Regions from separate parts of the Clostridium swellfunianum genome, predicted to be linked through region 3. Evidence: riboswitches for the same ligand, from Rfam matches in the RefSeq annotation. Region 3 holds a riboswitch; each other region holds the start of a gene.
What was found. Region 3 has a riboswitch for cyclic di-AMP ahead of NBE98_RS11315 (C40 family peptidase). Riboswitches for the same ligand answer to the same signal wherever they lie in the genome.

Region 1 (7,818 bases), 570 kb from region 3:
AGGCTACAAAATTGATATATATCCATACTACGGTTCAGATGCCTCAGCTGCTTTAAGAGCTGGATGGGATATGAAAACTGCTTTAATTGGACCTGGAGTATTTTCTTCTCATGCTTATGAAAGAACTCATTTGGATGCTGTTTTAAATACTTTAGATTTAGTAGTTAAATATTCACTAGAAAAATAAAGCATAAAGAGTACCATATGGTACTCTTTATCTATTTATAATTTAAATTTAATTAATTTTGTATTTTACAAGCTCAAAATTCCCCTTATCACTATTATATACCGATAAATACAACGCCTTGTCATCTTTCGACCATTCACTGTCAAAGTATGCAATTCTAGAAACGATTAAAAAATGTTGTTCCCCAGAATTATTTTTTGTATCCTCAGCCCAGCTTTCTATTTCCTTATCCTTATTTTCAAACTCTTCTTTTGTAAGTTTGTATTTGTTTTTTAGATTGCTTAAATCAGCAATGTATATATTGGAGTACTCCTTATCAATAAAAAGCTGTTTCTTTTCCTTTACCTTGCAATAAGGAGTTGTACTTCTCTCAAATTTCGCATAGCTTATATATTTTCCAGAATTAGACCATGAAGCATATTTGCCAGCATCAATAAGCTTGCTTTCTTTGGATTCAATGTTAAATACATAAATATTTTCCTTATTTTCGTAAAGTAGATTTTTGCTGTCCTTAGAAATTACAGGGTTATATCCGTCAACTATTTTCACCTCTGAACCGCCATCTGAAGAAATCTTATAAATAGCTGGCTCCTTTTCAATAAAGCCATGACCATCAGGACTTGGAAGTACAGTTACCTTAAAAAATATAATATCGCCTTCTTGTGTAAAGTTGGGCTTAGCAAAAGACACCTGTGAATCCTCAGAACCTATTAATTTATGTATTTTTCTCGTACTAACTTCCATTTTATATATTCCATCTGTTCTGGCAAAAGCTATTATATTATTGTCTTTTTCATAATATACTGGATTGTAGCAATTCCCAATGGTAGTAAGCTGTATTAAATCATTCTTATTTAAGTCAAACTCATAGATATTATCCCCTGAACTGTATAGAAGCTTTGTGCCATCATAATTCATTGAAGGAGTAAAAAATCCACCCTCTGAGATTGCTTCACCTTTGCTTTGCTCTGAGTTAATGCTTACTGCGCTGGCCTTATTTACAGAATTACGATTTGAACCAAAATTCATATTTATTGTAATTGCAGAATATGTAAGTATAACAGCAATCAAGCTGTATCTAATAAACTTTTTATTCATTAAAGCCACCCGAACTTTCATTTTTGTATTTATCTCTTAGTGTTAGTTTCTATAAAATTTATAATTTTATCCATGCATTCTTTATAATGATTTTCAAACAATTCCTTAAACAATAAATTATGACCATTATATTAAATATAATTTATCACAACAAATAATGATTATTATCTGTTATTATGTTATTATTATTTTATAAAATGATTTAGATATACCATTATTGGGAATTATAATCTTAGATTTTAAGTACAGGAGGAAATTACATGAAGGTCATTTTAATAAAATTTGCTCTTGAGAAAGCGGGTGGTAATTTTGGATCTTAATAACATAGACCTTTCCTGTGTGCTCGTAATATTTGGTGGCACAGGAGATTTAACCCATAGAAAGCTGCTTCCAGCTATATATAACCTGAAACACAGTGGAAAACTGCCAGACAGTTTTGCTGTTGTGTCTATAGGCAGGAAGGACTTAACTGATGAGGCTTACAGAGAGCAAGCCTATGAATCAATAAAAAACTTTTCTCGTTTTAAGGAAATAGACGAAAGGTTGTGGCAGGATATTGCAGGACGCATCTATTACAAGCGTTTTGAATTTGAGGACAGCTCAGGCTATGAGAATCTAAAAGCATTTTTAGAACAATTAGATGTTAAACATAATTCTAAAGGAAATAGAATATTCTATTTGGCAGTTGCCCCTGAATACTTCGGCCTAATTACCGATGAACTTAATAAACAGAATATGGTGGTTAACGGTGATTCCTGGCAGAGGCTTATAATAGAAAAGCCTTTTGGAAGAAATTTATCCTCAGCACAAAAACTTAATAAAAAAATTAAAGAGGTTTTCAGCGAGGACAATACCTATAGAATAGATCACTATTTAGGTAAAGAAATGATACAAAGCCTTATGGTTTTAAGATTTGCCAACTCTATATTTGAACCTTTGTGGAACAACAAATACATAGATAACATACAAATATCCTCCAGTGAAACAGTTGGCGTAGAAAACAGAGGCGGTTACTACGAAACCTCAGGAGCCCTGAAGGACATGGTTCAAAATCATATGCTCCAGCTCCTAACCTTAACTGCTATGGAACCACCAATTAATTTAAACTCAAAATCTATCAGAGATGAAAAAATTAAAATTCTTCGTTCTCTAGAAGAAATAACTCCTAAAAAAATCAGAGAGGATATAGTAAGAGGTCAATATGGTGAAGGTATAATTAATAATAAAAATGTTATCGGATATAGACAAGAAGATAGAGTTTCACCTTCTTCAAACACAGAAACTTTTGTGGCCTTAAAGCTTCATGTTGATAATTTCAGGTGGGCCGGTGTCCCCTTCTACATTAGAACTGGTAAAAGAATGAAGACAAAGTCTACAGAAATTATAATTCAGTTCAAGTCTGTCCCAAAGGTTTTGTATGCAAAGGAATATGAAACATTAAAGCCGAATCTTTTAGTTATTGGAGTTCAGCCTAGAGAAGGAATATATCTAAAATTTAATACTAAAAGACCAGGTACAGAGAATTTTATCATTCCAGTAGATATGGATTTTTGTCAAACCTGCCAGTTTGAAAGCAATACTCCTGAGGCCTATGAAAGACTTATATTTGATGTAATGAATGGTGACAATACTCTCTTTACCAGCTGGGATGAAGTTGAGTATTCCTGGAAATTTGTAGATACAATCTCCTCCCAATGGGGAGACAGCAAATTGGTACTTCCTAATTATGAAGCAGGAAGTTATGGTCCAGTTGAAGCCAACGAACTTCTTACTAAAGATAGCAGGCAATGGTGGAACTTATAGTTCATGGCGACAATATAGCTTTTTAAAAAGTTATATTGCTGCCTGCAAGCAATTTATAGCAGTTAGCATTTTATTTATGCTGCAACAATAATTAATGAGGTGTTGTATTTGAAAAAGAAAATATTAACGGTCTCCTTAGCACTTTTGGTACTAGGAGCAGTTTATACAGTACAAAATTATACAAAAAACATTGGTGATGACAGACAGAATACAAGTACTTCCACTGCTGACAGCAAAACAGCTTCTCAATCACCTGCTGTTTCACAGCTTAAGCCTGAAGCTGTGAAAATAAAATCTGTGGACTTCACTCTCCCTGATTTAGATGGTAAGGCTGTTGCTCTAAGCGATTTTAAAGGCAAAAAGGTTATGCTTAATTTCTTTGCAACTTGGTGCAGACCTTGTTTAGAAGAAATGCCTGACATGGAAAAGCTTTATCAGGAAACTAAAAACAGTGATTTAGTTATCTTAGCTGTAAACCTTGGTGAAGATGCTGAAACCGTTAAAGATTTTATGAAAAAGAACAATTATAATTTTCCTGTGCTTTTGGATCTAAAAGGTACCGCTGCCGACAAATATAGTGTTTCTGCAATACCAACTACTTATTTTTTAGATAAGGATGGTAATATTATCCCTTTTGAAGATTTAATAATAAAAAGAAATGTAACACGAAAACAAGGCGCAATGTCCTTAGATGAAATGAAGACATATATAAAGAGTTTAGACAACAAATAGATTTTTACAAATTTCAAGATAATTTAAAGCAGATAATTTTTTATCTGCTTTTTTAAGTTATAATATACATAAGATTTCAAGCTCGGCAGCATATCAAATACTATAGTATATATGATGAAAGAGGTGAATAGTTTGGCATCAAAAAAGCTTTCTGATAAGCTGGCTAAAAAAAGAAGGCTGGCACTAGTTTATTTTGTTCTACTAGTTTTTTTCTTAGGACTAGCATCACGGTTAGTTTATGTCATGATTTTTGATACAAAAAAGCTAAGACAGGTCGCAGCATCACAATGGACAAGCAAAGACACTCTAAATGCTAAAAGAGGAAATATTTTAGACAGAAATGGGAATAACTTAGCTGTTAGTGCTGACGTATATAGAGTGGATTTTGACTTAACAAGCCTTCGCACCACTCTTAAAGATAAAAAAATTGATAGTGACAAATTTGCATCTGACTTATCTTCTATATTAAGCCTTAAGGAAGAGGATGTCCATAAAGCTTTAAACAGAACTCTCGATAACGATTTGCCAGCCAGCTGGGCTCCACTAAAAAGAAGAGTTGAAAAACCAGAAGCTGATAAAGTTAAGGCTCTAAAAATATTTGGTATATTAGTTACTTCCGATACAAAAAGATTTTATCCAAGTAATAATTTTATCTCTCATGTTATAGGTCATATAGATGATGATGGAAAGGGTGTTTCAGGAGTTGAATCACAGTATGATAAGGAACTTGCTGGGGAAAAAGGTCAGCTTGTTTACACTAGAGATAGTGCCAGTAATCAGCTTTTCTTTGAAGATTCCAGGTACACAAAACCAGTAGATGGAAAAAATGTTATACTAACTATTGACGGGGTTGTTCAAAAGTATGCTGAGGATGCTGCCGATAAAGCTCTTAAAGAAAATAATGCTAAAGGTGTTTCTATTATGATTATGAATCCCAAGAACGGCGAAGTTTTAGCTATGGTAAGTAAGCCAGATTACAATCCTAATGCTCCAAGACAAGGTGCAAAAAATAATGATGAACTTTTTAACATGTGGAAAAACAGACCTGTAACTAATTTATTTGAACCAGGTTCTATATTTAAGGTAATTACAGCCGCTGCTGCCATGGAGTATGATACAAGCAAAGAAGATGATAAATTTATTTGTAATGGAAATTCAAAAATATCTAACAGGATAATTAACTGTTGGGAGCTAGGAGGCCATGGAACTGAAAATTTTGTTGATATCTTAAGAAACTCCTGTAATGTTGGCTTCATGGAAGTTGGGAAGAAACTTGGCAAGGAAAACCTTAATACTTTTATAAAAAAAATGGGCTTTGGTGAAAAGACGGGCATTGATCTGCCCGGAGAGGAAAAAGGCATAGTGTTAAATCCTAGTAAAATGAACGATGTAGATTTAGCAACAGAGTCCTTCGGTCAAAGCATATCAGTAACTCAAGTTCAGTATATGGCTGCATTTAATGCTATTGCTAATGGAGGAACTTGGATAAAGCCTCATATAATGAAAAATATCGCACGCTACGACGATGGTGGTAAACTTGTAATAGATAAATCCTACAGCGATTTTAATAAAAAACAAATTTTAGATACACACTTAACTCAAACTTTAAGAGGATATATGGAAAAGGTTGTTTCTAAGGGTGTTGGTTCAAATGCTTTCATTAAAGAATTAAACATAGGCGGTAAGACAGGAACTGCCCAAAAAGCTGAAAATGGAATTTATAAAGACAAGAAATACATATCCTCTTTTGCAGGTCTTGCTCCATATGAAGATCCAAAAATTACTTTGATTGTAACAGTTGATGAACCGGATGAATCCAAGTATTACGCTGGCCAAACAGCCGCACCTGTGGCAAAAGAGTTATTCAACAATATATTCAATTATTTAGCTATTAATCCTAAAATACTTAACTAGCATTGGAGAAGATATATATGAAAATAAGTTTTTGCGATTTTAATGAATATAAAGATGAAGTAATTAAAATTATAAAAAAAAACTATCCTGAGTTTGAAACGTCAGTTAACAGATGTATCTATAGCTGCGGTGACTGTGCAAGAAAGCCTATCGCAAGAATTAATGGTGAACTTTTAGTAGGTGAAAACACTAATGATTTAGTGCAGAAAATAATTGAATATAGTAAGAATATTTAAAGCTACTGTGGTATAGAATATGCTTCTATACCACAGTATTTATTTTTTCTTAAAATACCTCTTTAAGACTGTAATGAATATATTACCAGTATCATTATTAAAAGGATTGCTTTATAATATGAATTTGTATAAAATAAAATTAGCCTAATGTTTAAACAAACAGCGGAGGAGATTTTTCCCTGGGGTGAATCCATTATATTTTGGTAAGGATGCTCTCGTCCTGAACCCGTCAACTAACTTCGCAGGCCAAAAGAGAGGTGCACCTATGAAAAAATCTATAGCGATAGTTATAAGCTCATATTTTGTTTTGTCTTCAGCAGCTATTTCAATAACAGCATATGAAGCGAGAACTGAGAAGCTTAAAAACAACAGCATAGTCTTAGCATTAAATGAACAGCAGAATAATACATACGAAGAAGAATCAACTAAAACAGTTGAACAATCAAAGCCTATTACTTTAGAAAATAATACTGTTTTAACTGCTACTCTTACACCAGACAATACGAAAGAGCTTCAAACCAAGTCTGCCGCAGCTAATAAGCAAGCACTATCAAGAGGTGGAAGCGGTCTTTCAAAGTCATCTGAGAAATCACCTGAAAAGCCTGCACAAAAAGAAACTGCTCCTTCTAAAGGTTCAGTAGAGCTTTTAGATTGGTGGAAACAGGCCAAAAATGTTTTTAAGATTGGAACTACTGCTGTAGTTCAAGATGTTCGCACAGGAAAAACCTTCAAAATTGTAAGAACAATGGGCTCAAATCACGCAGACTGTGAAGCTGCCAGCAAAGCAGATGCAGATATAATTAAAAGTATTTGGGGTGGATTTTCCTGGGATGTAAGACCAGTGATTGTTAATGTAGGTGGAAGACGATTAGCAGCTTCTATGAGTTCCCTGCCTCATGCAGGTATTGATTCAGCTCCTGCCTTTGCAACGGTCAACAACCGTTCTGAGGGCTATGGTAAAGGTGAAAATCTTGATGTAGTTAAGGGTAACGGTATGAATGGTCATTTTGATGTGCACTTTTTAAACAGTACTCGACACAAAGATGGACAAGTTGACTCAAGGCATCAAGCTGCTATTAAAATTGCAGCAAAAAAATAAGGCATGACGAATGTTATGCTTTTTTTTATTGTAATTAATACTAACCATTTTCAGTGTATAAACCATTTCTTAAATTTTTAATACTCTCTAACTATCCAACTATTAAAATTAGAGAAGGCATTTGCCTTCTCTCTATTTGTGCTCTTGATACAACATTTTATTAATAGTAGCAATAACCTCATTCGCATTGGACAGGCCATCTGTGTATACAGCAATAATATACGGCTTAGGTGCATAAACTATCCCAACATCATTTGCAAAGGACCCATAGTTACCTATCTTATGAGCAACAATCTCCTTTGGCACGTAAGCATCTAACCTGTCATGAAAAACTGTTGTTTTCATAATTCCTATAAGTCTTGTGTAATACTGATTATTGCCTTTATTCTCATAAAGCTGCTTTAAAAATGTTAATCCTTCATTTGGCGTTACTAAATTTTCCACTGGCACTGTATGTCCTACCTTTTGTCCAAAGCGCTTCTTCATCTCAGTTCTGCCTATTCTTCTCATAATCATATTTGTAGCTATATTATCAGAATAAATTATACTATAGTCACTTAAGGTTAAAAGTGGTATAGGATTTGTTTTGTCCTTTCCCTGAAGTATTCCCGTACCTGCTTCATAATCAGCCTGAGTATATTTAAGAGCTTCATTAATATCAACTTTTCCTTCCTTAACCATATCAAAAAGTACCATGTTCATTTGCACTTTAACTGTGCTTGCTGCTGTAAAATACTTGTCACCATTGA
Region 2 (7,818 bases), 500 kb from region 3:
AATTTTTAAATATAAGAAGTTAAAAATATATATTTTTATATTTATAATTCATTAATGATTAATATAATAAAAAATTAAAAATATGAAACTTTTTAACCTCCTAAAACATCTAACCTATGCAAAACGAAATGCTGCAGCATTTGAAAGAAGGTAAGCTATGAATATAGAAGATTTAGTAAGCAAAAGTAAAAAAGGTGATATTTCTGCATTTATAGAACTGTTGAAGAAAAATCAGGAGCTCTTTTATAAGATTGCTTTTGCTTATACAAAGAATGGTTATGATGCTGAAGATTGTATATCAGAAGCTGCTATAATAGGCTTTGAAAAGCTTACGCACTTAAGGAGGACTGATAAATTTTTTAATTGGTTTACTTCAATACTTATTAATACTTGCAGAAAAAAATATAGAAGCAAAGAGCAGTCAGCATCAGATGAAGAGCTTGGAGAGATAATAGATGAGTTTTCCTATAGTGCGGTGGAAGATAAGATTATTATTGAACATCTGCTCAATACTTTAAAACAGGATGAAAGAGAACTTTTAGTGCTGAGGTATTTAAAAGATTATTCTTTAAATGAAATTGCCTCTATCATGGATATTCCTGTTAATACAGTTAAAACAAAAATATATAGAAGTATTAATATTCTAAGACTAAAGAATAGGGGGATAAACAGTGAGTGTTAATGATATAAAAATGCCGGACAATATAATGGATAATGTGGAAAAGAAATTAAGAACCCATATTAATGCTAAAAAGAAAAGAAGAAACTTGTATGCAGCTTCATTAGCATTAATATTGGCATTAGGTTTGCCTGCTTCAGTATTAGCATATAATAATTATGTTAAAAACGTTCCGTACATCCAAGAGATTGATTTAGCTAGACAGAATAATACCATATCCAAGCTTGATGCAACTTTTAAGTATAAGGATGTTGAATTTAAATTTAAGGAAGCTGTTGCTGATGAAACAGGAATGGTCATTTTGTATGAGGTGTCCGACCCTAAATATTCTATTAAAAGCATGAACTTAAAAGATATAGAAGTACATCCGCCTATCAGTTGGGGCTATTCCTATGCCACAAACGATGAAACACAAAAGGAGAAGGTTTTTCTTACTGAAGTCAGGGGAGATACTTTCATTCATATGAAGGATAATCCAATTACTATTAAAATAGATAAAATCATCAATAGCTCAAAAGATAAAGAAATAGCTGTAGATTGGTCATTAAAAATGCAAGTACCTGTGCAAAGGTCTAAAATTATACCAATAAATAAAGAGTATAAATTAGAACTTGGAACTATGAAGTTAAAAACCTTAAATATAGGTGCGCTTAAGACCTATATTGATTATGAATTTATATCTATTGATAAAAATAAAATTAGCTTTAGTCCTACTTTCGCATATAGAATTGATAATATGAATACTATAATTTCTAGTAATATTTTAGACAATAATACTGGTATGGATTTAACTAATACAGGAGAAGAATTTAAGTCTTTGTATTATTCTACGCCTAAAGAGATAGGCATAACTCTTATTGGTGCCTCGGTTAACTATAAATTTGATGACAGTGAAAAGTATTATATTGATAAGACTAAGCTTCCCATGGAATTTGATTTCAAAGGGGAGAAAGGTCGTGTAGTTTCTATGAATGAAAAGGATGGTTATGTAGAATATATATTTGAGTTTGATAAGTCTAATAGAAACTACTCCTATATAAATTTCATATTTGGAGAGTCCTCACAAAGCTCTACTAATTTTGAGGATATTAAATTTATAAATCAAGATAATATTGATAAACTTTATAAAGAATTATCAAAAAAAATACCTGGTTTTGAGAAGAAGTTTTCTAGCTCTAATTTTAACAAAGGAGCAGTAAATCTTAAAGTTACAGTGCCTGAGAAAGATTCGGGTAGCTTTACAATATTTAATGCTGATAAAGAGATTCTTCTTAACCTTGATGAAATTATTATTAGACCTTAGATTTAGATACTATAATTTCTGAGTGCCACTAGCGCACTCTTTCTTTTTTTAGATAGGAGAAATTTTGTCTGCAAGTAAAATTGACTATAAGCAGTTTTTATGTAATAATTATTTCCAGTATTAATTTAAAAATTAAACAATATAATACAGATGTACCGCTTAAGGTAATAGGAGGGATTAAAGTTATGAAAGAAGTTATGGACAATAATTTTAATGAAGAAATATCAGCAGACAGTGTGCCAGTAGTAGTTGACTTTTGGGCGCCATGGTGTGGACCTTGCAAAATGTTAGGACCAGTTCTAGAAGAACTTGATCAAGAGTATGCCGGAAAGGTTAAGTTTGTAAAGGTAAATGTAGATAATAACCCAGTTACTTCACAGAAATTTAAAGTTTCAAGCATACCAACTGTTATGGTATTTAAAAATGGAGAGACCGTTGATACAATGGTTGGATTTAGACCAAAGGCAGCAGTGAAAGAATTAGTTGATAAACATATTTAAATAAAAAACTCTCAGGATTGATTTCCTGGGAGTTTTTTAGCCTTATTTATTTACTGCAAAGAAGACATGATTTCCTATTGGTTTAATATCCTTCTTCTTAACTTGCTTCATCCAAGTATTAGTAGCAATTTTAGGATTGTAGAAAAAAACTGCATTATTAGTTGGGTCTTTGCCTTTTAGAGCATCCAAAACTGCCTGATAGCTCATTTTGTCTGGAATCACATCTATTTCGCCATTTTTCAAACATGAAAATGCCGCCTTTTGTTTTATAACTTGCTCTATAGTTTTTGGGAAACCAGGAGCTTCTAATCTATTAAGTATAACTGAAGCAACAGCTACTTTGCCATCATAAGGTTCTGAGCGGCTTTCGGCATAAACTATTTGAGCCATCAAATAGACATCGTCTTCAGTGATTCTTATTTCTCTATTTCCTACACTAAATACTTCTATTGAACCAATTTCTTCCTTGTATAGGTCGCAGTCTAATTCCTCCGCTGCTTTAACGGTAGACCAAGGTATTGCTAAAAAAATACATAGCAATATAAAGCTGAATATATACTTTTTCATTAATATCCTCCCTTTTGCCAACGGGGTTAGCTGACGGGTTCGGTAAAGGCATAACCTACATAAAATGATTCACCCCAAAATATTGGTTTCCCCGCGTTATAAATTTAAACTTAGGCTAATGGTATTATTCCACCATTTTTAAAATTAATACAAATTTTGATAAAAAAATGGCATACTATTTATAGTATGCCAGATTATAGTATTACTACTTGTTTGATGATTGTCTAAATTCATTGTAAGCTTTTATAAAGTCGTTATAGTTTTTTGTTATACTACTAAACTTAGAAACTGGTTCTGCATAGAGCTCCTTTAACTTATCCGAACTTAAAGCATTTCCTGCTAGTTTTTCATTGTTAGCCGAATAAACAAAACTTTGAAGGTAATTATCAAAGCTCTCTAAAATATTACTAAATATTTTGTATGAACCTACTGCCTTTGAAGGAACAGTAAGACTTGCAAATTCCTGCTTAATTGAAGAAAGATCATCCCTATTTTTTTCAGCAAGAGCTACAATATTATCTGTATTTCCTTTTGCATCTCTAACTTTAGACATTTCAGCTGAATAATCAATATTTATTGGTGTAAACTTTGCCAATAGGGCGTCTAAACTGTTTATATAATCTTGGTTTTTGCTTTGAGTTATTTCATTGTCTCTGTTTAGTTTAACAAGTTCATTTACATATATGGAAGTATATTCGACGAGCTTGTTTCCGCTATCAGTTAGCCCAACCTTAAAATTCTTTATATTTACTAGAGAGTAATTTTGAACTGCCTTATCTTTATATTTTATAAGGTCCTCTCCTGCCTTCTCCAGGTCTTTTCCGTTTGGGTTTTTAATGATAGCGTCTATTTGCCTAAATATTAGCATATTGTTGCTAATTCCATTAATTAAATTTTCATGATCTTTCTTATACTTATCAGTAGCTGTCATATTATCAAGTAATTCTTTTTGCTTAGATAGCACATCAATTTTAGGTGACAGTTCAGTTCTTGCCTTAACGGAGTCAATTGCTTGTCCGTTTAATAAGGAAGAAACGCTGCTGTTTACCTCATTTATTTTGTCTATTACGGCTTTAACTTCTTTCTCGTAAGAATTTGAGGACTTATTAATAATAAAATAATAAGTACCGTAAAAAACCCCTGAGGCTAAAAGTACAAAGGCTAAAATTCCTATTATAATCATTACTACACTATTATTTTTTTTGTTCAATATTATTTCCCTCCCACTGCATACACTATCCTAAAAGAGTAAATATGAGTTGATATTATATTATTCTAGGCAACAAGTCAAAATTCCTTCTGTAAAATAAATTTTATATTCTTGTGCTTAAATTTGTGCTATATTTTGTTCAACAATACAATATATTGGTGTATAATTGTAAATGGACAATTAATAATAACCTTATGTAAAGTTTTTTTCAATAAATAATTTGTAAAATAAATAACCTGGGAAAAGGAGGGAGAAAGTTGGCAGAGGGTTTAGAAGCATTAATAAATAGTTTGAAGGTGTTGGATGTGTTTTCAATACTGGATATAATTGTGGTATCATACATTTTTTATAAGGGGTATATGCTTATTAAAGAAACAAGAGCGGTTCAGCTTCTAAAAGGAATTTTACTTATACTTCTTCTAATACCTGTAAGCTCTATTCTACATTTGACAATGCTTAAATGGATTGTTGAAAAAACAATAACTATCGGAGTTCTTTCTATTATAATTATATTTCAACCAGAGATAAGAAGAGCATTAGAGCATCTTGGTAGAAGTGCCTTTAACGATATGCATCTCATTGAGGATGATGAGACTATGGAAAAGGTTATAACTGAAGTTGCTGATGCTGTTGAAAGTTTAGCCAAGGAGAAAACAGGTGCTCTTATAGTTATAGAAAATAGAACTGGTCTAGGCGAGGTTATAAGTACAGGGACAAAGCTGGATGCGGCTGTTTCTTCAGCACTGTTACAAAATATATTTGTTGTTAATACTCCTCTTCATGACGGAGCTACTATAATAAGAAATGATAAAATTGTGGCAGCTGGCTGTTTCCTTCCGCTTACAAGCAGCGACAGTATAAGCAAGTCTTTAGGTACAAGGCACAGAGCTGGAATAGGAATATCTGAAAACTCTGATGCACTAACAATAATTGTATCTGAGGAGACGGGTGTTATATCTTTAGCGGTAAATGGGAAGCTAACAAGAAATTACACTAAAGAACGATTGATGGATATATTAATAAGAATTTTAAAGAGCAGGCAGACTAAAAAATTGACCTTTAGGGAGAGGGTGATGGTGTGGATCAAAAAAATACGTGGATAATAAAAATATGTTGCGTAATTGCGGCTTTTTCCCTATGGCTTTATATAATAAACGAAACCAACCCTCAGAAAACTGATAAGATTCAGGTACCCGTTTATTTAACAGGAATAGAAAGCATAGAGCAGCAGCAAAAGCTTAAGATAATTCCACCAGCAGAAGCATATTCTGTGACTCTCAATGTAAAAGGCTCTCCAACAGATATAATGCTTGGAAAAGATCAATTTAGAGTTGAAGCAGACCTAAGCCAATATGCTTTTTCAGTAGGATCTCGTAGTGTACCTGTAAGGTTAGTTAAGCAACCAGCAAATGTTAATGTTTTAAATAGTGAAACACTGTTTGTTAGTGTTACTTTTGATGATTTGATAGTGAAAAGTATGCCAGTAAAGTTAGATATTGCTGGGAAAGTTAAGGATGGGTATTGGGCGATGGCTCAGAATATAACGCCTAGCGAGGTTGAAGTTAGTGGAGCTGCTAAGTTTATTAATCAAGTTACATCTATTTCTGCTAAAGCAGACTTTAAAAGTACTGACAAGGATTTAAACATGAAGCTGCCACTTAAAGCTTTAGATGCAGCTGGAAGAGAAATTAAGGAGGTTACAATTCATCCCGATACGGTTGAATTTATAGTGCCTGTTAAGAAAATAAAGACAGTACCTGTTACTGTTGATACAAAGGGCACCCTGAACAAGGTTTATTCCATGAAGGGAGCTTTATTGCCAACACCAGATAAAATAGATATTGCGGGTGATGAAGCTAGTATAAATGCAGTAAATGCTTTAAAAACAGAACCGATTGATTTAAGTGGATTAACACCAGACAAGGTAGTGATAGCAAAAATTATTGTACCTCAAGGCGTTAGCCTTTTAAACAGCGATGGTACAGTTAAAGTGAAGGCTTCCTTGGATAATGTTATAAGCAAAACCTTCCAAGGTACTATACAGCTGAAAAATGTTAATGATGCATATACAGTGGCTTTGGATAGCTCCAAGGTATCGGTTGAGCTTTCTGGACCCCAAGAATTAATTAGTAATATAAAAAATGAAGATTTTAATTATACTATAGATGCGGCTAGTTTTACCGAAGAAAAAGACTATACTGTAGCCGTTAACTTGAAAATTCCTGATGGTGTTTCAAAGTTATCGCAGAATCCGCAGAGTGTAAAGATTACAGTTAAGAAAAAAGAAACGCAGCCGACAAATACAACTCCGACACAACCTTCAACTACACCAACAAATACACAATGATTTCAATAAGTTAGTTAAGCACTGAGTAATTTACTATTACTCAGTGCTTTCAAGTGAAAGGAGGTTAAAGTCCTAAATGGACTTTAACGAGTAATTTGTGAGCGGAGCGATTGATTTAAATTACTCAGTGTTTCGACTGAAAGGAGAAAATTATCATGCCCATAAGAATAAACAATATAATTTTAGACATAGAAGAAGATATATCAGCTCTAAAGGAGAAGGCAGCAAAAAAACTAAAGATTTCTGCTTCACAACTTACAGAACTAAAAATTTTAAGAGAGGCTGTAGATGCAAGAAAAAAGGATATTATTAAATTTAATTATACTATAGAGGTTGCAGCTTTAGGGGATGAAGCCAAGCTTGTTGAGAGGTTAAACGACAAGGATGTAAGACTTGAATCTGTTAAATACACGGACGAATTTCAGCTTGGAACTAAAAAAATGGATCACAGACCAGTAATTGTGGGGATGGGACCGGCAGGGATGTTTGCCGGTCTTTTAATGGCTAGAAAGGGCTATAAGCCGATAATTATAGAACGTGGTCAAAAAGTGGAAGAGAGAACTTCATCTGTAGACTTGTTCTGGAAGGCTGGAAAGCTTAATACGCAATCAAATGTTCAGTTTGGTGAAGGCGGAGCAGGAACATTTTCAGATGGAAAGCTTACTACAAGAATTAAGGATACAAGATGTGATTATGTGCTTCAAGCTATGGTTAAGGCAGGAGCGCCAGAGGAAATTTTATATATTGGCAAGCCGCATGTAGGAACAGATATTTTAAAGGATGTTGTTAAAAATATAAGAGAAGAAATCATAAGTCTTGGTGGCGACGTAAGATTTAATAGTAGGCTTGAGGATCTGATAATAAAAAATGCAGGACTTTCTGGAATAATAGTTAATGGAGAAGAACTTCCTTGTGAAAATATGATATTGGCAATAGGCCATAGTTCTAGAGATACCTATGAGATTCTTTACAGAAACGGCATAGCTTTGAAGTCAAAACCTTTTGCTATAGGGGTTAGAATAGAGCACCTGCAGAGCTTAATAGACGAAAGTCAGTATGGAAAATTTGCTGGTCATCCAAGACTTAAAGCTGCTGACTACCGTTTAAGCTACTCAAGTGAAAAACTTAATAGATCTATATATAGTTTTTGCATGTGCCCTGGTGGAGAGGTAGTTGCAGCAGCTTCTGAAGAAATGAGACTTGTCACAAATG
Region 3 (7,818 bases):
GCAGATTTTGTGGCTTCATCTATAGCTCTCTTCTCAACCTCAGTAACTCCTGAAGGGAAGCACACAACTATTCTTGGGCTTGTAAAAGCACTCTTTGGGCTTATCTTCTCTATAAACTTTTTAAGCATTGTTTGAGTTACGTCAAAATCTGCTATTACTCCATCTCTCATAGGTCTTATTGCAGCTATGTTTCCAGGTGTTCTACCTATCATTTGCTTAGCTTCAAGTCCTACAGCAAGAACCTTTTTTGTGTCATTATTAATTGCAACAACTGAAGGCTCTCTCAAAACTATACCTTTACCTTTTACATATATAAGTGTGTTTGCAGTTCCTAAATCTATACCCATATCCTTGGATATTCCAAAAAATCCCATTTAAAAAATCTCCTTTCAAATTACAAAATGCCTTTTTCCTTAAGGCTTATATAAGTGCCATTTCCTATAATAATATGATCTAAAAGCTCAATACCAAGCAGTTTGCCGCACTCTTTAATCCTGTGGGTTAAATTAATGTCCTCGCTGCTTGGAGTTGGATCCCCTGAAGGATGATTGTGACTTATTATAATAGAAGCACTGCCTTTTTTAACAGCCTCGGAAAATACTTCTCTTGGATGTACTATGGAAGAATTCAGGCTTCCAAGTGAAACATCCTTAACTGTGATTACTATATTCTTAGTGTTAAGCATAATTACTTTAAGACATTCCTGTTTTAAATATCTCATGCTTTCCATTAGAAGCTCTGCTGCGTCCTTTGGCTGTGAGATTTTATATTCATCTCCAGACTTAAAGGATTTAAATCTTTTAGATATTTCAGCCAGCGCTAAAAGCTGTGCGGCCTTAGCTTCGCCAATACCTCTTAAAGCTAGAAAATCCTCGCAGCTTGTGGTTAAAAGGCCATTTAAGCCTCCTGTTTCCTTTAAGATTCTGTTGCTTAAATTTACTATGTTTTCATTTGAGTTGCCTGTTCTTAGTATTATAGCAAGGAGCTCACCATTTGATAAGGTTTCTGCTCCATATCTTACAAGCTTTTCTCTAGGTCTCTCACTCTCTGGCAAATCCATAATTCTAAGTGCTTTTTCCATTTAAGTAGCTCCTTTTACAGATTTACCCCCATCTCCTTAAGCACATAATATAATCTATTTATTGGAAGTCCTACAACATTATAATAGCAACCATGAATTTTTTCAACAAAAACACCGCCATTTCCTTGAATTCCATAAGCGCCTGCTTTGTCCATGGGTTCGCCACTTTCTATGTATGTTTTGATTTGCTCCTCTGTAAGCTCTGAAAAAAAAACTTCTGTACAAACTGCAGCAGTTATTATTTTTTTCGAAGCTGAGTTCACAACTGCAATACCCGAATAAACCTTATGGGAACTTCCGCTTAAGGCTTTCAGCATACTGTAGGCATCCTTATAATCCTTTGGCTTGCCAAGTATCCTACCATCCTGGTAAACTATTGTATCAGAGCCGATAACAAGACTTTCAGACTTCATTTTTTCTGCAACCTGGTTTGCTTTAGCATAAGCTAAAGCTTTTACATATTCCTCAGGGTCGCCCGAAAACTTTATAGTATCTTCATCAAAATTGCTGACTATAATATCAAAGTTTCCTAATATTCTCTTTAAAAGCTCCTGTCTTCTTTCTGAAGCTGATGCTAAAACAATATTCATTTAAATCACTTCCTAATTCTACTAAAGCTTCCTGTATAGTATTATTGCCACAATTATGCCAATTATAGACATCAAACTTATACTAAAATTAATTCCAAAGGAAAGACTTAAAACTTTTAAATCTAACGTAAGTGGTTTAGCTGTACCAACAGAGTAAGCATTTCTTAGAAAGTTCAATGCTTTTACATTTGCACCAAGCACATCACCAAGAAGCGTCCCCCCTATTGCGCCTAAAAGAACGACGAAAATTAAAAATCCATTACTTTTTTCCGAACCTCTCAATATTATCCCCCACCTTGTTATACATCGTCTATAGTTTAACATTATATAAAAATAGAAACAAGTATTTAGAAGATTATTTAAGAATTATTTAGAAATTTAGGTTATAATGGCAGTTTTGGCAAAATAAAAACACCTGAAAACAGGTGTTTTTATTTTTTATTTACCAGCTAACTTTTTCATATATCCGTATAAAAAACTATAGTACTCCGGAGCCTTCTCCTTTTCAAGCTTCTCAGGAAGTCCATTAATTTGCGCCTTTAATTCTTCAAGTAAAGCAAAATTTTTGCTGTTTTTATCTACATCTTTTAAGCCTTTAAGCCATTCTTTAATTTCACTGCTATTTACAGACTGTACATCCTTTTCGCTCAGCTTTGAAAGCACATCCAATTCTGCACCTATGGCCGCAGCAATAGCCTCATCACAAGCATCGCCTGAGCCGCCTAATTCAAATATCATTTTGGAATTATCTATATTATTTTCTGTTAAAAGCTTTATTTTGCTTAAAGCTTCTTCTTCACTATATATCCCAAGCAGCACTCTTGTCCCATCTGGATCTTGAATAGTAAATGGATTTCCATAGGTACTTAAAGCATTTTTTGTTTTTTCCACTCCCGGAGCTTCTCTAAACTTCCCGCCCTGAACTGCTATATATTTAACCTTGCCTTTTATTTCGGTTTTATTAGCCACATCAACAGCATTTTGAGGCTTTATAACCTCATCTTTTCTAGCCGAATTTTTCAGAAAAACATTTGATACCACAGTACCAATTAAAAATGCAAATACAAGTGTAGAAAACAGAACTAGTCCTAAAACTAAATTGCCGTTGTTTTTTCTTTTCATATCATATCTTGTGTACTTCATTTTATATCCCTCCATTAAAATCACAGAACCATACTATATTTAATACTATTTATGGAAGGACAAATTTATGATAAAAAAAACTCGGCAAATTTTGCCGAGACCAACCATTATTTTAATACTCTTTTCGCACCTACAAGTCGAGATGCATAGTAGCCTTCAGATAAACTGCTGACTATAACTCCACTTCTGGAGTTTCCAGCGTGAATAAATCTTCCGCCACCAATATAAATTCCAACGTGGGATATTGAACCGTATGTGTTAAAAAACACCAAATCTCCTTGAGCTAAATTACTTTTGCTTACTGATTTACCATAACCATACTGACTTCCTGACTGATGAGGCAAGCTAACACCAAACGCTTTATAAACGTATGAAGTAAAGCCTGAACAATCAAACGCATTAGGTCCTGAAGCACCCCATATGTATGGCTTGCCTAAGAATTTATAAGCGTAAGCTACTACATTGTTGCTTCCTTCAGGAGCTTTTGGTCCTGCCTGATTTAATCCGCTGCCACCTCTGTTTAAGGTAGTTTTCTTAGTTGTACTGGTTACTCTGTTCTCCCTTTGTGCATTTCTCTCTGGAACTTTTATAGTCTTGTCCGAGTTTAAGCTAGCTGAACGAACAACCACACTTGGCTGATCTTTAACAGCTGCATCTGCTTTAACCTCATAAGCTGTGAACTTTGAAATTAATGCGACAGCCATCACAGTAGCAACAAAAATAAATGGTTTTGTTTTAGAGAATTTCATTCGTGTTCCCCCCCTTCTTGCTTCCGGAGTTAGCTGACGGGTTCGGGTGAAGGTTCCCTACTGATTTAAATTTATCAGATTAACCCCAATATGACGGTTCCTCCGTACCTAAAATAGGATTCAGCATATTTTCATTATAATTTATTAAAGGTTTATATGTCAATTAAGTTTGACCATATTGATGAATAATTTACCAACTTTTAGGGTATACTTTCCAATTATGCCTTAAATTATAATTCCTTTTTAAAAATCATCATATCTTTATACTGCTCATCCACCTTGAAGAACCCTTTAGATATTCTCATAAGCCTATAGCCGTTTTTGTTCCAAAACCTTAAAAACTTTGTATCCTGCTCGCAAACTCCACAGTAGAAATCATATATGCCAAAACCTTGATTAAAATAATTTTCAACACCTTCTACTATTTTGCTGCCTATACCTTTATTTCTACATTCCTTATCTATTAAAAAATACCAAATCCAAACCTCATTAGGATTTTTAAATTCTATCCTTCCTTTTAAAATTCCAATTAAGGCATCACCCTTATTTATCTTTAAAAAGAATTCTCCTTCACTTACATAGTACTCTAAAAATCTTTCATATATCTCTTTTAGCCCTAGTGGCTTTTCTTTGTCATTTAAGTTGTAATTTTGATTATTAATCCATTTTTGAATAGAAACAACATCTTCTTTTTTAACGCTTCTAATATATATATCATCATCAATATTAACATTCATATCAAACATAAATTCACCTCTTGAATATTTAAATTCTACAAAGCCTTTTAAAATCCTTTTAACTGTACATTTTTTCTTTAAAAAATTAGCAAAAGCAATATAAACAATTTTATGAAAATGTGTTATTATTTTAGAGAAGACATAAATTGTAAACGCATAAGATTATCAATTTTTATGTAGGATTGGGAGGGTTTATTATGCTAGGTGTAAACGACAACAAACTCTATAGTAATTTATTGATTTTTAAATTTAAAAATTTTTCATTGGAATATCCAGAGGAAATAAGAGAAATACTTGCCTATTCTGAGAATAGTGGAGATTTAAAAGAACTGGAAATATTAAATACCTTGGGGAAGTGCGATTACAAAAAAGTATTTATATTAGGACTTGGCACCACAGAGGAATTCAATTCTGTAAAGCTCATGAGAGCTTTAGGCAGTGCTGTAAAAAGCATAAAAAACTCCATTGAAGACTTAGATATACTAGATAATCTTAGGGAAGATTTCGGATATAATATAGGACAAGTTTTAGAATTGTCTCTTTATAAATTTAAGGGCATTAAGCAAAAGGAAATTAATGTTAAGCTTCAAAAGGTGAATGTAATATCAAGCTGCAAGGATGAAATAAGCAAAGGCTTTATAGTTGGAAATTCTGTAAACTTCGTCCGCAACCTTGTAAGCCTGCCTTCAAATTATGTAACTCCTAAATACATAGCACAACAAGCTGAAAACATAGCAAAAGAGGGAAACCTTGATATAAAAATAATTGATAAATACATGCTTGAACAGATGGGAATGAACGCTATTTTATATGTTGGAAAGGGCAGCCTTCACAGTCCTAGGCTAGTAGCCCTTCAGTATTTTGGCGATTCTTCAAGCAAGGAGATAACTGCAATTATTGGAAAGGGAGTTACCTTTGACAGCGGCGGAATAACACTTAAGCCAGGTAAAGGCATGGAAAACATGGTTTCAGACATGGCAGGCGCTGCTTCTGTACTTGGAACCATGAAGGCTCTTTCAAAGCTTAGGCCAAAAAAGAATATTATTGCACTTATTCCTACAGTGGAAAATATGCCTTCAGGAAACGCCTATAAGCCTGGAGATGTAATAACTACCTACTGCGGCAAAACAGTACAGGTAATTTCAACAGATGCAGAAGGAAGGCTTATCCTTTGCGATGCAATAGCTTATGCTAAAGAACTTGGAGCAACCAACATAATAGATATAGCTACATTAACAGGCTCCTGCTCACAATTTTTAGGTGGTATAAACGCTGGACTTTTAAGCAATTCTGATGAGCTTGCAAACAGTATTATAAATACAGGAAAGGAAGTTGGAGAAAACTTCTGGAGACTTCCAAACAACCCTGAATACTTAGAACAGTTAAAAACAGACAGTGCGGATCTTAAAAACTCTGGAACCTCCTGTGGAGCTATAGTTGCAGGTCTATTCCTTGAAAGCTTTGCTGAGGATGTGAATTTTGCTCACCTTGACATTGCCGGCTGCGCTGGTTCAGCCTCAGGCTCAGATTTATACGACGCTGGTGCTACTGGAATGCCAACAAGAACCCTTATTGAATTACTAATGAAATAAAGCACATAAAAAATGCCTTGCTAAAAAGCAGGGCATTTTTTATTTATTCTTCTGCAGTTAATTTAAAACCGTCTATATTAACATCATCAGCAAGCTCAATCATTAAGTATCTTCCGCCGTCATCCCCTTTAACCTGCTTTATAAAGCTTAGGTTTTTAGGGCTCATACTAATGGATAAATCCTCATTCCAAATCTTTAAGGACTTGGATTTAAAATCAGGAAGTATGTTTTTCACGTTAAAGCTGTAGTCTTTTCCGCAGGTGTCTTCAAAAGCCCTTTCCAGAACCTCTATGTCTTTTTCCTCTATTCCATTCAATATGTATTTCATATCGCTTAAAGTAATAGCTGTCTCTTCATTTTCATCATGCAGCTCCTTAAGTTCATCTATTTTTGTATACATGTCTTCAATAACTTCTGGCCTCACGCTTTCGCCAACCACAGTCTTTATTATATCTGTAAAGCACTGCTTCTCTTCCTCTGCTGTAAGCTTCATGCTGCAGCTTAATATGTTTTCTATAAATCTATAGTTAAGCTCCTTTGGCTTTGAGTTATAGTACATAACCTTATTCACATCGGCATAGCCGTTGTCGAAGGTTGGAAACATAAATCCATCTAAAGGAGTATTTAGGTTTATGAAGGTATCAAGTACGCTGCTTGGCTTAAACTCCTTTTCCTCATAGCTAAATACCAAACTCTTTTTAAAAGGCTCAACCTTATTAATACTTCCTATAACAAAATTTAAAGACTGAATAACTTCATCAAGCTCCTGTATTTCATCAGAAGCCTTTCTATTCTTGTTTCCTACCCAGTAGTCACCTTTTGCAAGAGTAAGAACTACATCAGTTTCATATGTATAGTTTTCCAACAGCTTGGCTACAATTTTATCAGCACCTTGAGTGAAGTTTTCTGAATCCTCGCTTCTATACATGCTGTCAAAGTTTAATTGTGCCTCGTTGCCTTCTTCAACTGCTATAAAAGGAAGCTCAAACAATTTTGAATCTAAAGCTCCTCCAAGCATTTTCTTGAAATTATTTAAATAAAGCTCTTGAGCTTCGGTATCAATCATTGGAAAATAGCTTAAGTTTGAGTATAGCACTGAATTGCTGTCCTTCTTAATATAAACGTTATATATCTCTTTAAAATTAAGCATTACACTATCTAGCTTAAACTCTTTTTTCATTCTGTTTAGCTCTTTTTTATTCATTTGCCTACCCCCATCTTCTAATTTTGGACAAAAAAATGGTGCAGGAGACGGGACTTGAACCCGTACGGTCTCCCACACGCCCCTCAAACGTGCGCGTCTGCCGATTCCGCCACTCCTGCATTTCTTATTGGACTTATGAACATGTACTGCAAATATGTGATACATGTCTTATGTCTTTTACAAATATGATTATATATTGTTTTTTTGTTTTTTTCAAGAGGTTTTTATGAAAAAATTGGTGGAAGCATGTATAATAAATTCACCTTACTTAAGACTTAACTACCAATTAAAGTCTTTAGTCAGCCAGATAACTAGATAAATTGTTAACTTTTTATATTCTTATATTCTTTTCTTCTTATATTTATTTAAATATCCATCTAGCTATCCAGCTCTATCTTTTCTAGTTTATATACTTAGCGAATTTTTCTATTTTAGTCAGCAGTCGTTTTGGTTTGTCTATATTTATAATTTTTTCATAAAGCTCAGGTGCTTGCTCATAGATTGCATTGATTTGATCAGGGAAGTTATCATAGTGCTTAGCAATTTCATTATACTTGTCGCATAAAAACTTATTCTTTAGCTGTATGGCAATATCTGAAACAAGTGTCCGTGTAGCTGGCTGAGGTGTGTGAGGCCTGTCAAATTCTAAAGCTACAATGCTGCCGCTGATTTTTATTTCACTATCTTTATAGCCAGCATTTTTTAAACCTTGTATAAAAGCT

Region 1: another riboswitch for cyclic di-AMP. It lies ahead of NBE98_RS08270 (hypothetical protein); the one in region 3 lies ahead of NBE98_RS11315 (C40 family peptidase).
Region 2: another riboswitch for cyclic di-AMP. It lies ahead of NBE98_RS13880 (cell wall hydrolase); the one in region 3 lies ahead of NBE98_RS11315 (C40 family peptidase).

The regions. Positions count from the first base shown of each region.
Region 1 is NZ_JAMOFV010000006.1:1,811,794-1,819,611, reverse strand. It holds gene NBE98_RS08300 (M42 family metallopeptidase) at 1-187, shown strand, start outside; gene NBE98_RS08295 (hypothetical protein) at 236-1,285, opposite strand; gene zwf (glucose-6-phosphate dehydrogenase) at 1,586-3,088, shown strand; gene NBE98_RS08285 (TlpA disulfide reductase family protein) at 3,197-3,820, shown strand; gene NBE98_RS08280 (stage V sporulation protein D) at 3,944-5,734, shown strand; gene NBE98_RS08275 (DUF1450 domain-containing protein) at 5,752-5,970, shown strand; cyclic di-AMP (ydaO/yuaA leader) riboswitch at 6,102-6,232, shown strand; gene NBE98_RS08270 (hypothetical protein) at 6,236-7,069, shown strand; gene NBE98_RS08265 (serine hydrolase) at 7,202-7,818, opposite strand, start outside.
Region 2 is NZ_JAMOFV010000006.1:2,882,137-2,889,954, forward strand. It holds gene NBE98_RS13865 (RNA polymerase sigma factor) at 158-682, shown strand; gene NBE98_RS13870 (DUF4179 domain-containing protein) at 672-1,982, shown strand; gene trxA (thioredoxin) at 2,168-2,482, shown strand; gene NBE98_RS13880 (cell wall hydrolase) at 2,525-3,049, opposite strand; cyclic di-AMP (ydaO/yuaA leader) riboswitch at 3,050-3,176, opposite strand; gene NBE98_RS13885 (hypothetical protein) at 3,255-4,259, opposite strand; gene cdaA (diadenylate cyclase CdaA) at 4,517-5,362, shown strand; gene NBE98_RS13895 (CdaR family protein) at 5,338-6,606, shown strand; gene NBE98_RS13900 (NAD(P)/FAD-dependent oxidoreductase) at 6,762-7,818, shown strand, end outside.
Region 3 is NZ_JAMOFV010000006.1:2,385,273-2,393,090, forward strand. It holds gene NBE98_RS11290 (rod shape-determining protein) at 1-374, opposite strand, end outside; gene radC (RadC family protein) at 395-1,081, opposite strand; gene NBE98_RS11300 (Maf-like protein) at 1,096-1,671, opposite strand; gene NBE98_RS11305 (DUF4321 domain-containing protein) at 1,693-1,953, opposite strand; gene NBE98_RS11310 (hypothetical protein) at 2,110-2,814, opposite strand; gene NBE98_RS11315 (C40 family peptidase) at 2,922-3,563, opposite strand; cyclic di-AMP (ydaO/yuaA leader) riboswitch at 3,567-3,699, opposite strand; gene NBE98_RS11320 (GNAT family N-acetyltransferase) at 3,794-4,309, opposite strand; gene NBE98_RS11325 (leucyl aminopeptidase family protein) at 4,498-5,892, shown strand; gene NBE98_RS11330 (DUF4317 family protein) at 5,936-7,096, opposite strand; tRNA gene NBE98_RS11335 (tRNA-Leu) at 7,133-7,215, opposite strand; gene NBE98_RS11340 (DUF4474 domain-containing protein) at 7,497-7,818, opposite strand, start outside.